3 regions of the Micromonospora sp. NPDC002575 genome follow, and region 3 is predicted to be linked to each of the others. Evidence: predicted binding sites of a transcription regulator. Region 3 holds the regulator's gene; each other region holds the start of a gene.
The links. Region 3 encodes HrcA, which represses chaperone genes, less so after heat shock. Its sites were predicted from a motif close to GGTTNGCACNCTCNNNNNGAGNGTGCNAACC; they were not measured.

Region 1: groES (co-chaperone GroES) is a predicted target of HrcA. The motif match lies at 1,952-1,982, and genes of this name have one in related genera.
Region 2: groL (chaperonin GroEL) is a predicted target of HrcA. The motif match lies at 1,630-1,660, and genes of this name have one in related genera.

What each region holds. Positions count from the first base shown of each region.
Region 1 is NZ_JBIARA010000001.1:189,256-192,526, reverse strand. Features, by position in the region: gene ybaK (Cys-tRNA(Pro) deacylase) at 15-494, opposite strand; gene ACFYWL_RS00860 (methyltransferase domain-containing protein) at 504-1,772, opposite strand; gene groES (co-chaperone GroES) at 2,114-2,428, shown strand; gene groL (chaperonin GroEL) at 2,499-3,271, shown strand, end outside.
Region 2 is NZ_JBIARA010000001.1:515,130-518,400, reverse strand. Features, by position in the region: gene ACFYWL_RS02370 (cold-shock protein) at 1-150, shown strand, start outside; gene ACFYWL_RS02365 (hypothetical protein) at 301-1,536, shown strand; gene groL (chaperonin GroEL) at 1,854-3,271, shown strand, end outside.
Region 3 is NZ_JBIARA010000024.1:60,361-63,631, reverse strand. Features, by position in the region: gene ACFYWL_RS27285 (16S rRNA (uracil(1498)-N(3))-methyltransferase) at 1-476, opposite strand, end outside; gene dnaJ (molecular chaperone DnaJ) at 478-1,623, opposite strand; gene hrcA (heat-inducible transcriptional repressor HrcA) at 1,697-2,719, opposite strand; gene ACFYWL_RS27270 (DUF4870 domain-containing protein) at 3,029-3,271, shown strand, end outside.

The DNA.
Region 1 (3,271 bases), on a different contig from region 3:
GGGGGAGGCCCGGGTCAGGCGGCGGCGATGGGGGCGGTGGTGGCGTCGGTGAGGGCGACCAGGTCGGCCGGGGCGAGCTGGAGCTGGAGACCGCGCCGGCCCGCCGAGACGTACACCGTGTCGTGGGCCAGCGCGGAGGCGTCCAGCACCGTGGGCAGGCGCTTGCGTTGGCCGAGCGGGCTGATCCCGCCGCGCACGTACCCGGTGGCCCGCTCCGCGACCGCGCGGTCGGCCATCGTCGCCCGCTTGCCGCCGAGCGCGGCGGCGAGCGCCTTGAGGTCCAGCTCGCCGGTCACCGGCACCACCGCCACCGCGAGCGCGCCGTCGACCTCGGTGACGAGGGACTTGAACACCCGCTCCGGCGGCACGCCCAGGGCCGCCGCGACGAGCGCGCCGTAGTGGGGCGCGTCCGGCGACACGTCGTACGGGTGGGTGCTGTGCGGGACCTTCCGCTTCGTCAGCAGCGCCGTCGCCGGAGTCCCCTGTCCCGCCATGCCGACAAGCTAGCCGGCCGCGGCCCGCCGATCCAGCGGATACGCCACCGGGCGGCAGACCAGCACCGTCGGCGCGCCGGCCACCCGGGTCAGCACCAGGCTCGCCGCCTCCGGGCCGGCCAGCCGCAGGTCGCGCCGCAGCCGCTCCGGCTCCAGCGCCGAGCCGCGCTTGAGGATCTCGACCCGGCCCACCCCGCGCTCCCGCAGCAGGGCGCGCAGCCGCTTCAGCGAGAACGGCAGCACGTCGGTGACCTCCAGGCAGCGGGCGAACGGCGTCGCGGCGGGTGCGTCGGCGTACAGGTAGGCGATGGTCGGGTCGGCGAGCGTGGCGTCCAGCTCGGCGGCCAGCTCCGCGACGAGGTGCGCGCGGACGACGGCCGGGTCGGGGTCGTGGACGTACCGCCGGACGGGACCGACGGCGGCCTCGTCCGTGCCGGACCCGGTGAGCTGGTGGCAGGCGGGGTGGGTGTGATTGCAGGGGGCCCCTCCTATACAAAAAGCGTTAACAGGGGGCCCTTCCTTCACCACAGTCGCGCGGCGGGGGACCTCGGCGAGGCCGCCGCACCACAGGGCCGCCTCGACCAGGTCGCCGCCGACGCTGACCCACTCCGCCTCCGCGCCCGCCGGGATCAGCGCGTGGTCGAGCCCCGGGGCCACCTTCACCACCGTGTGCGGCACCCGCTCGGCCAGCGCCGTGACGAAGTCCCACGGCGGCGAGTAGGCGTTCGGGTCGAAGATCCGCCGGCCCGTGCCGGCCCTGCGCCGCGCCGGGTCGCAGAACGCCGCGTCGACGGAGGACACGTCGAACGCCGTCGCGTCGCCGCACTCCACCGTGAACTCCTCGGCCAGCCCGGCTGCCTCGGCGTTCGCGGCGGCCATCGCGGCGGTCACCGGGTCGGCCTCCACCCCGTACACCCGGATGCCGGCGCGGGCGGCGGCGAGCGCGTCGGCCCCGAGGCCGCAGCCCAGGTCGGCCAGGGTGCGCACCCCGGCGGCGCGCAGCCGGTCGGCCCGCCGGGCCGCGACCACCCCCCGGGTCGCCTGCTCCAGGCCCGCGCGGGTGAGGAACATGCCGGCCGCCGCCGGCCCGAACTTGCCGACGGCCCGGCGGCGCAGCTCGGCCTGGGTCAGCGCGGCGGCGGCCAGCCCGGCGGGCACCCCGGCCGAGCGGAGCGCAGCCGCCGCGGCCAGCGGGTCGCCGCCGGCCACCTCGGTCGCCGCGGCGAGCGCGGCCGACCCCTCGGGGGTACGCAGGGCGGCGAGCTGGTCGAGATCCACGCGCCCATTGTCGGGCCACGGCGGCGGCCGACCCACGGCGGTGGTGGTGTCGGCGGCTGGCGGGGTCCGGGGCCTGGTGGCGGCGGCGTGTCGCGGTGACGGGCGGCGGAACTGTGGCGACACGACGGGCGACGCGTTGGCACTCTCCTTGACGGAGTGCTAGCCACGGCCTAACCTGCGATTAGCACTCTCCCATCGAGGGTGCCAGCTTCCGGGCCCCGCGCCCGGGGGTGACGCCAGGCGGACCGGCACCCGCGACGACGGCCCCGCCCGGTGGCATGTGGCAGATTGACGCTGGTCGGCCCCGCCGTCCGGCAACGAAACCAGTACCCCAGGAGGGTATGCCCGTGACTACCGCGACCAAGGTTGCGATCAAGCCGCTCGAGGACCGCATCGTGGTCCAGGCGAACGAGGCTGAGACCACCACGGCGTCGGGCATCGTGATCCCCGACACCGCCAAGGAGAAGCCGCAGGAGGGCACCGTCCTCGCTGTCGGCCCGGGCCGGATCGACGACAAGGGCAACCGCGTGCCGATCGACGTCAAGGTCGGCGACACCGTCCTCTACTCGAAGTACGGCGGCACCGAGGTCAAGTACGCCGGCGAGGAGTACCTGGTGCTCTCCGCCCGCGACGTCCTCGCGGTCATCGAGAAGTAAGCAACCGATCCGCGTCACTGCCCCGGTCCGGCTCGCCGGGCCGGGGCAGTGACGCTTCGAAGGGATACAGATGGCGAAGATCCTGAGCTTCTCGGACGACGCCCGGCACCTGCTGGAGCACGGTGTCAACGCCCTCGCGGACGCGGTCAAGGTCACTCTCGGCCCGCGCGGGCGCAACGTCGTCCTGGACAAGAAATTCGGTGCGCCCACGATCACCAACGACGGCGTGACCATCGCCAAGGAGATCGAGCTCACCAACCCGTACGAGAACCTCGGCGCGCAGTTGGTCAAGGAGGTGGCGACCAAGACCAACGACGTCGCCGGCGACGGGACCACCACCGCGACAGTGCTGGCCCAGGCCATGGTCCGCGAGGGCCTGCGCAACGTGGCCGCCGGCGCCAACCCGTCCGGCCTCAAGCGCGGCATCGACGCGGCGGCGACGAAGGTCTCCGAGGCCCTGCTCGACCGGGCCGTCGAGGTCGCCGACAAGGAGTCGATCGCGCACGTCGCGACGATCTCCGCGCAGGACGCCACCATCGGCGCCCTGATCGCCGAGGCGATGGAGCGGGTCGGCCGCGACGGCGTCATCACCGTCGAGGAGGGCTCGGCGCTCACCACCGAGCTCAACGTGACCGAGGGCCTCCAGTTCGACAAGGGCTTCATCTCCCCCAACTTCGTCACCGACGTGGAGGGGCAGGAGTCGGTCCTGGAGGACCCGTACATCCTGATCACCACGCAGAAGATCTCGGGGATCGAGGAGCTGCTGCCGCTGCTGGAGAAGGTCCTCCAGAACAACAAGCCGCTGCTGATCGTCGCCGAGGACGTCGAGGGCCAGGCGCTGTC
Region 2 (3,271 bases), on a different contig from region 3:
GCCGTCGACGGCGGGCAGGACGTCTTCGTCCACTTCTCCGCCATCGAGATGGACGGCTACAAGGCGCTGGACGACGGGCAGCGCGTGGAGTTCGAGATCGCCCAGGGGCAGAAGGGGCCGCAGGCCGAGCGCGTGCGCGTCGTCGCCTGACCGCCCGGCCGGTGGGGTCCGTGGGCGGGCGGACCACCGGTGGTGGGCGGAGCGCGCCGCCCCGGGCGGTGGAGGCGGGCCGGGGTGGTGGGGGCGGGCCGGGGCAGGGAAGATCGTGAGCCGTTCCGGCCTCGCCGCTGAGGAGGGCTCATGTCCCAGCCGCCCCCACCCGATCGATCCCACCCGGTGCCCGAGGGCCCGGCTGCGGCCGGTCCCCCACCCGCCCGGCACCCCACCGGGCCCGAGCCCGGGGCGACACCCGAGCTAGGGGCCGCGCCCGAGCCAGGGGCCGCGCCCGAGCAGCCGGCCGCGGGCGTCGGGTGGGCGTACCCGCAGCAGGCGGCCGGCGGTGGCACCTACGCCGGGCTTCCGGTCTATCCGGGCCAGCAGCCCCACCCCGGCCCGGCGCTGCCGCCGGGTTACCCCGTGCCGTGGCCGCCGGGCCACCCGTATCCGCCGGGCTACCCGTATCCGCCGGGCCACCCGTATCCGCCGGGCTACCCGTATCCGCCGGGCTACGCCGTGCCGTGGCCGCCGCCCGGATACGACCCGGCGGACCCGCTGGTCACCCTGCCCGGCGAAGGGCTCAGCGGGTGGTTCTCCCGGTGCTCCGGCGCGCTGCGCCGCAGCTGGCGGCTGCTCGTGCCGGTCTTGGCCCTCACCCACGCCCTGCCGACGCTCGTGCTGCTGCTGGTGACGGTGCCGCTGTACCCGCTGCCGCCGCTGGAGCCCACCGCGCCCGGCGAGCCGCCGCCGCCGCTGCCGGACGGCTACCTCGGTGACCTGGGCGTCTTCTTCGCCGCGATGATCGGCCTGGGCTGCCTGCTCGGGTTCGTCCAGGCGGTCGGCTGGGCCGCCGGCACCCGGGCCGTGGCCCGGCAGGCCGCGGGCGAGCCGGCGTCGGTGGGCGACGTCCTGGCGTACGGCCTGCGCCGGGCCCCGGCCCTGTGGGGCTGGACGCTGGTCTACGGCCTGCTGATGCTGGTCGGCTTCCTGCTGTGCTACCTGCCCGGCCTGTACGTGATGGCCGCGCTGAGCCTGTTCGGCCCGGTGCTGATCTTCGAGCGGGGCGCGCCGCTCGGCCGGGCCCGGCAGATGTTCCACGCCCGCCTCGGGCCCGTGCTCGGGCGGATCGCGTTGGTCGGGCTCGCCGCCTCCCTCGCGTCCATGGTCGTGGCCCCGATCCAGTTCGCGGCCGTCCTCTTCGCCGACCCGGCCGACGCCGCCTCGCTGGACGTCTGGAACGTCACGTACGCCGTGGGCGCCGCCCTGGTCGCGGTCCCGGCCGCCCTGGTGTACCTGATCGGCCTGGTCGTCACCTACGCCGAGCAGCGGGCCTACGAGGGACCGGTTACCGCCGCCCGGCTGGCGGGTGAAATCGGCTGAACCGGTGCGCCGGGCCGCGCTGGTCAGACGGCGTGGACCCGGCCCGTCCGGCGCATCGTGCTTGCACTCGGCAGGGCAGAGTGCTAAACAAGTCATTGGCACTCGCCTTGGGTGAGTGCCAATGGTCGGGACGGTGGGGCCACGGCCGCGCGGCGGAAATCCGTCGGGTGGCACATGGCCGGTCGTCGCGGGCTATCCGGCCCGGCCGAGGAGACGTCGTCGTCGCCAGGTGGCGACGTCCCAAGGTGCGTACACCAGGCGGCCCATCCGGGACACACACTCGGGTGGCCCGTGAGTGTCCAGGAGGACAACGCCGTATGGCCAAGATGATCGCGTTCGACGAAGAGGCTCGCCGCGGCCTCGAGCGGGGCATGAACCAGCTCGCCGACGCCGTGAAGGTGACCCTCGGCCCGAAGGGCCGCAACGTGGTGCTCGAGAAGAAGTGGGGCGCCCCCACCATCACCAACGATGGTGTGAGCATCGCCAAGGAGATCGAGCTCGAGGACCCGTACGAGAAGATCGGCGCCGAGCTGGTCAAGGAGGTCGCCAAGAAGACCGACGACGTGGCCGGTGACGGCACGACGACGGCGACCGTCCTGGCCCAGGCCCTGGTCCGCGAGGGCCTGCGCAACGTGGCCGCCGGCGCCAACCCGATGGCCCTGAAGCGGGGCATCGAGGCCGCCGTGGCCAGCGTCTCGGAGGAGCTGTCCAAGCTCGCCAAGGACGTCGAGACCAAGGAGCAGATCGCCTCCACCGCCTCCATCTCCGCCGGTGACAGCACCGTCGGCGAGATCATCGCCGAGGCGATGGACAAGGTCGGCAAGGAAGGCGTCATCACCGTCGAGGAGAGCAACACCTTCGGCCTGGAGCTCGAGCTCACCGAGGGCATGCGCTTCGACAAGGGCTACATCTCCGCGTACTTCATGACCGACCCGGAGCGCATGGAGGCCGTCTTCGACGAGCCTTACATCCTGATCGCCAACAGCAAGATCTCGTCGGTGAAGGACCTGCTCCCGATCCTGGAGAAGGTCATGCAGTCGGGCAAGCCGCTGCTGATCATCGCCGAGGACGTGGAGGGCGAGGCCCTGCCGACCCTGGTGGTCAACAAGGTGAAGGGCGTCTTCAAGTCCGCGGCCGTCAAGGCTCCCGGCTTCGGCGACCGCCGCAAGGCCATGCTGACCGACATCGCCATCCTCACCGGTGGCCAGGTCATCAGCGAGGAGCTCGGCCTCAAGCTGGAGGCCGCCGGCCTCGACATGCTGGGCCGCGCCCGCAAGGTCGTGGTGACCAAGGACGAGACCACCATCGTCGACGGTGCCGGCGACGCCGAGCAGATCCAGGGCCGGGTCAACCAGATCCGGGCCGAGATCGACAAGAGCGACTCCGACTACGACCGCGAGAAGCTGCAGGAGCGCCTGGCCAAGCTGGCCGGCGGTGTTGCGGTGATCAAGGTCGGCGCGGCCACCGAGGTCGAGCTGAAGGAGCGCAAGCACCGCATCGAGGACGCCGTCCGCAACGCGAAGGCCGCCGTCGAGGAGGGCATCGTCCCGGGTGGTGGCGTCGCGCTGGTGCAGGCCGGCAAGACCGCCTTCGACAAGCTGGACCTGACCGGCGACGAGGCGACCGGTGCGCAGATCGTCAAGATCGCGCTGGACGCCCCGCTGCGGCAGATCGCCGTCAACGCCGGCCTGGAGGGTGGCGTCGTCGTAGAGCGCGTCCGCAACCTGGACGCCGG
Region 3 (3,271 bases):
ACCGTGGCCGTGGACTCGTCGGGGGCGCCGGCCACCACCGGCAGCCACGCCCGGCGGGCCTGCTTCGCCGCCTCCCGCGCGGTCGCCGCCCACTTCTCCCGGGCCCGTACGCCCCGGTCGCCGCGCCACTGCGCCACCGAGCGGGACGCCGCCCAGGGCACGATCTCGTCGACCCCGACCTCGGTCATCGCCTGCACGGCCAGCTCGCCCCGGTCGCCCTTGGCGATGCCCTGCGCCACGACGAGCCGGGGGACGGGCGCGTCGACGTGCCCCCGGGCGGTGACCCGCAGGTCGAGGGCGCCCCGGCCGACGGCGGTGACCACGGCGGCGGCCGTGCCGCCCCGGCCGTCGGCCAGCAGCAGCTCCTCGCCGGCGCGCAGCCGCTGGACGGTGGCCGCGTGGTGCCCCTCCGGGCCGCCGAGGGTCAGCGTGTCGCCGGTGGGCAGCGCGTCGACCAGGAACAGCGGCGCCGACACCTCAGGCGTGCCCGTTGAAGGCGTCGCGCATCCGGGAGAAGAAGCCGCCCTGCTTGCTCAGCTCGGCGACCTCCTCGCCCCGGGTCTTGGCGAAGTCGCGCAGCATCTTCTCCTGGTCGGCGTCGAGCTTGGTCGGGGTCCGCACGTCGAGGTGGACGTAGAGGTCGCCCCGGCCGGTGCCGCGCAGGTGCGGCACGCCCCGGGCGCGCAGCCGCAGGGTGCTGCCCGGCTGGGTGCCGGCCTTGACGTCGACCGTCTCCTCGCTGTCGAGGGTCTTGATGGTCAGCCGGGTGCCGAGCGCGGCGGCGGTCATCGGGACGGTGACCCGGCAGTGCAGGTCGTCGCCCTTGCGGGAGTAGACGTCGTGCGGGCGCTCGTGGATCTCGACGTAGAGGTCGCCGGCGGTGCCGCCGCCCGGGCCAACCTCGCCCTGCTGGGCGAGCCGGATGCGCATGCCGTCCTCGACCCCGGCGGGGATCTTGACGGTCAGCGAGCGGCGGGTGCGCACCCGCCCGTCGCCGGTGCAGGTCGGGCAGGGGTGCGGGATGGTGGTGCCGTAACCCTGGCAGACCGTGCACGGCCGGGCGGAGACCACCTGGCCGAGGAAGGTGCGCTGCACCGACTGGACCTCGCCCCGGCCGCCGCACGCCTCGCAGGTGGCCAGGTGGGTGCCGGCCGCCGTGCCCGCCCCGGAGCAGGTGGTGCAGAGCACCGCCGTGTCGACGGTGATCGGGGCCTCGACGCCGAACGCCGTCTCGTGCAGGTCCAGCTCCAGGCGCAGGATCGCGTCCGCGCCGGGCCGGGTGCGCGGGCGCGGGCCCCGGGAGCCGCCGGCCGCGCCGCCGAAGAAGGCGTCCATGATGTCCTGGAAGCCGACGAACGGGCCGGCCCCGCCGGGCCCGCCCGGGCCGCCCATGCCACCGCCACCGGGGGCGAGGGGGTCGCCGCCGAGGTCGACGAGCTGCCGTTTCCGGTCGTCCGAGAGGACCTCGTATGCGGCGTTGATGTCCTTGAACTTCTCCTGTGCCTCCGGGTCCGGATTGACGTCCGGGTGGAACTGCCGCGCCAGCTTGCGGTAGGCGCGCTTGATCTCGTCGTCGGAGGCCTCCCGGCTCACGCCGAGGATGCCGTAGTAGTCCCTGGCCACTGCGTCCCGTGTCCTCATGTTCTTGTCGCGTTGCGCCGGTCGTCGGCCGGAGCCGGCCGTCGGCCCTGACTGGTCAGTTCTGGGCCAGCAGCTCGCCCACGTAGCGTGCCACGGCCCGCACCGTGGCGATGGTGCCGGGGTAGTCCATCCGGGTGGGGCCGACCACGCCCAGTCCGCCGAGCGCGGTCGCCCCCGGGCCGTAGCCGGTGCTGACCACCGAGGCGGCCCGCAGGTTGTCGATCTCGTTCTCGTCGCCGATCAGCACGCGGGTGGTGGTCGACTCGGCCTCGCCGATCAGCTTGAGCATCACCACCTCCTCCTCCAGCGCCTCCAGGATGGGCCGCAGGGACCCTTGGAAGTCGAGCAGGCCGCCCCGGGTCAGGTTGGCGGTGCCGGCGAGCGCGATGCGCTCCTCGTGCCGCTCGACCAGCGTCTCCAGCAGCACCGTGGAGAGCGTGGTCATGGTGCCGCGCAGGTGCGGGCTCGACTCCTCGACCAGCGCCTGCACCAGCGGCGGGGTCTCCGACAGCCGGCTGCCGACGAGCTTCTCGTTGACCAGCCGGCGCAGGTCGGTGACGTCGTCGGCGCTGACCGGCGCGGGCAGCTCGACCAGCCGCTGCTCGACCCGGCCGGTGTCGGCGATCATCACCAGCATCAGCCGGGTGGTGGAGATCGGCACCAGCTCCAGGTGCCGCACCGAGGAGCGGGCCAGCGAGGGATATTGCACCACGGCGACCTGCCGGGTGAGCTGCGCCAGCAGCCGCACCGTGCGGTGCACCACGTCGTCGAGGTCGACCGCGCCGACCAGGAAGCGCTCGATCGCCCGCCGCTCGGCCGGGCTGAGCGGCTTGACCCGGGACAGCCGGTCGACGAAGAGGCGGTAGCCCCGGTCGGTGGGGACCCGGCCGGCGCTGGTGTGCGGCTGCCGGATGTATCCCTCCTCCTCCAGCACCGCCATGTCGTTGCGCACCGTCGCCGGGGAGACGCCGAGCTGGTGCCGCTCGACCAGCGCCTTGCTGCCGACCGGCTCCTGGGTGGCGACGTAGTCCTCGACGATCGCGCGGAGCACGGCGAGCTTGCGGTCGTCCAGACCCACCCTGCCACCTCCTGTCGCACGTCGGGCCCGGCGGCGCGGCGGCACCGCAGGTCGGCGCTCCGCCGGTGCGTCGACGCCTGGCACTCGACTGTAACGAGTGCCAGTCTACGTCGACTGCCCCGCGATGGGTAAGATCAACGACGGACCACGGGTGCGGCCAGCGCCGCGCGGGCGCCCCGACGGGCGCGGGCCGGCCGGCCCGCCGCCGCCCGGGGCGGGCCGCCACCTGCGCACCCTGACCGGACATCCGCCACGCTGGGCCGGTGTCGCTCTGGTGCCCGCTTGCCCGCAACCCCTACCGTGACGTGCATGACTGAACCACCTCGCCCTCCCGGATCGGGCGACCCCGGCGGCTACCCGCCGGAGCCGAACCCGTCGGCACCGTACGGCTCGCCGGGGCACGAGCCCCCCACCGCACCACTGTCCGGGGCACCCGGGGCCGGCGGCTATCCCCCGCCCGGTGGCTATCCGCCGCCCACCGGTGACCAGCCGCCGTCGGCCGGCTACCCGCCACCCGGTGGCGGCTTCCCCCCGCCCGGTGGCGGATATCCG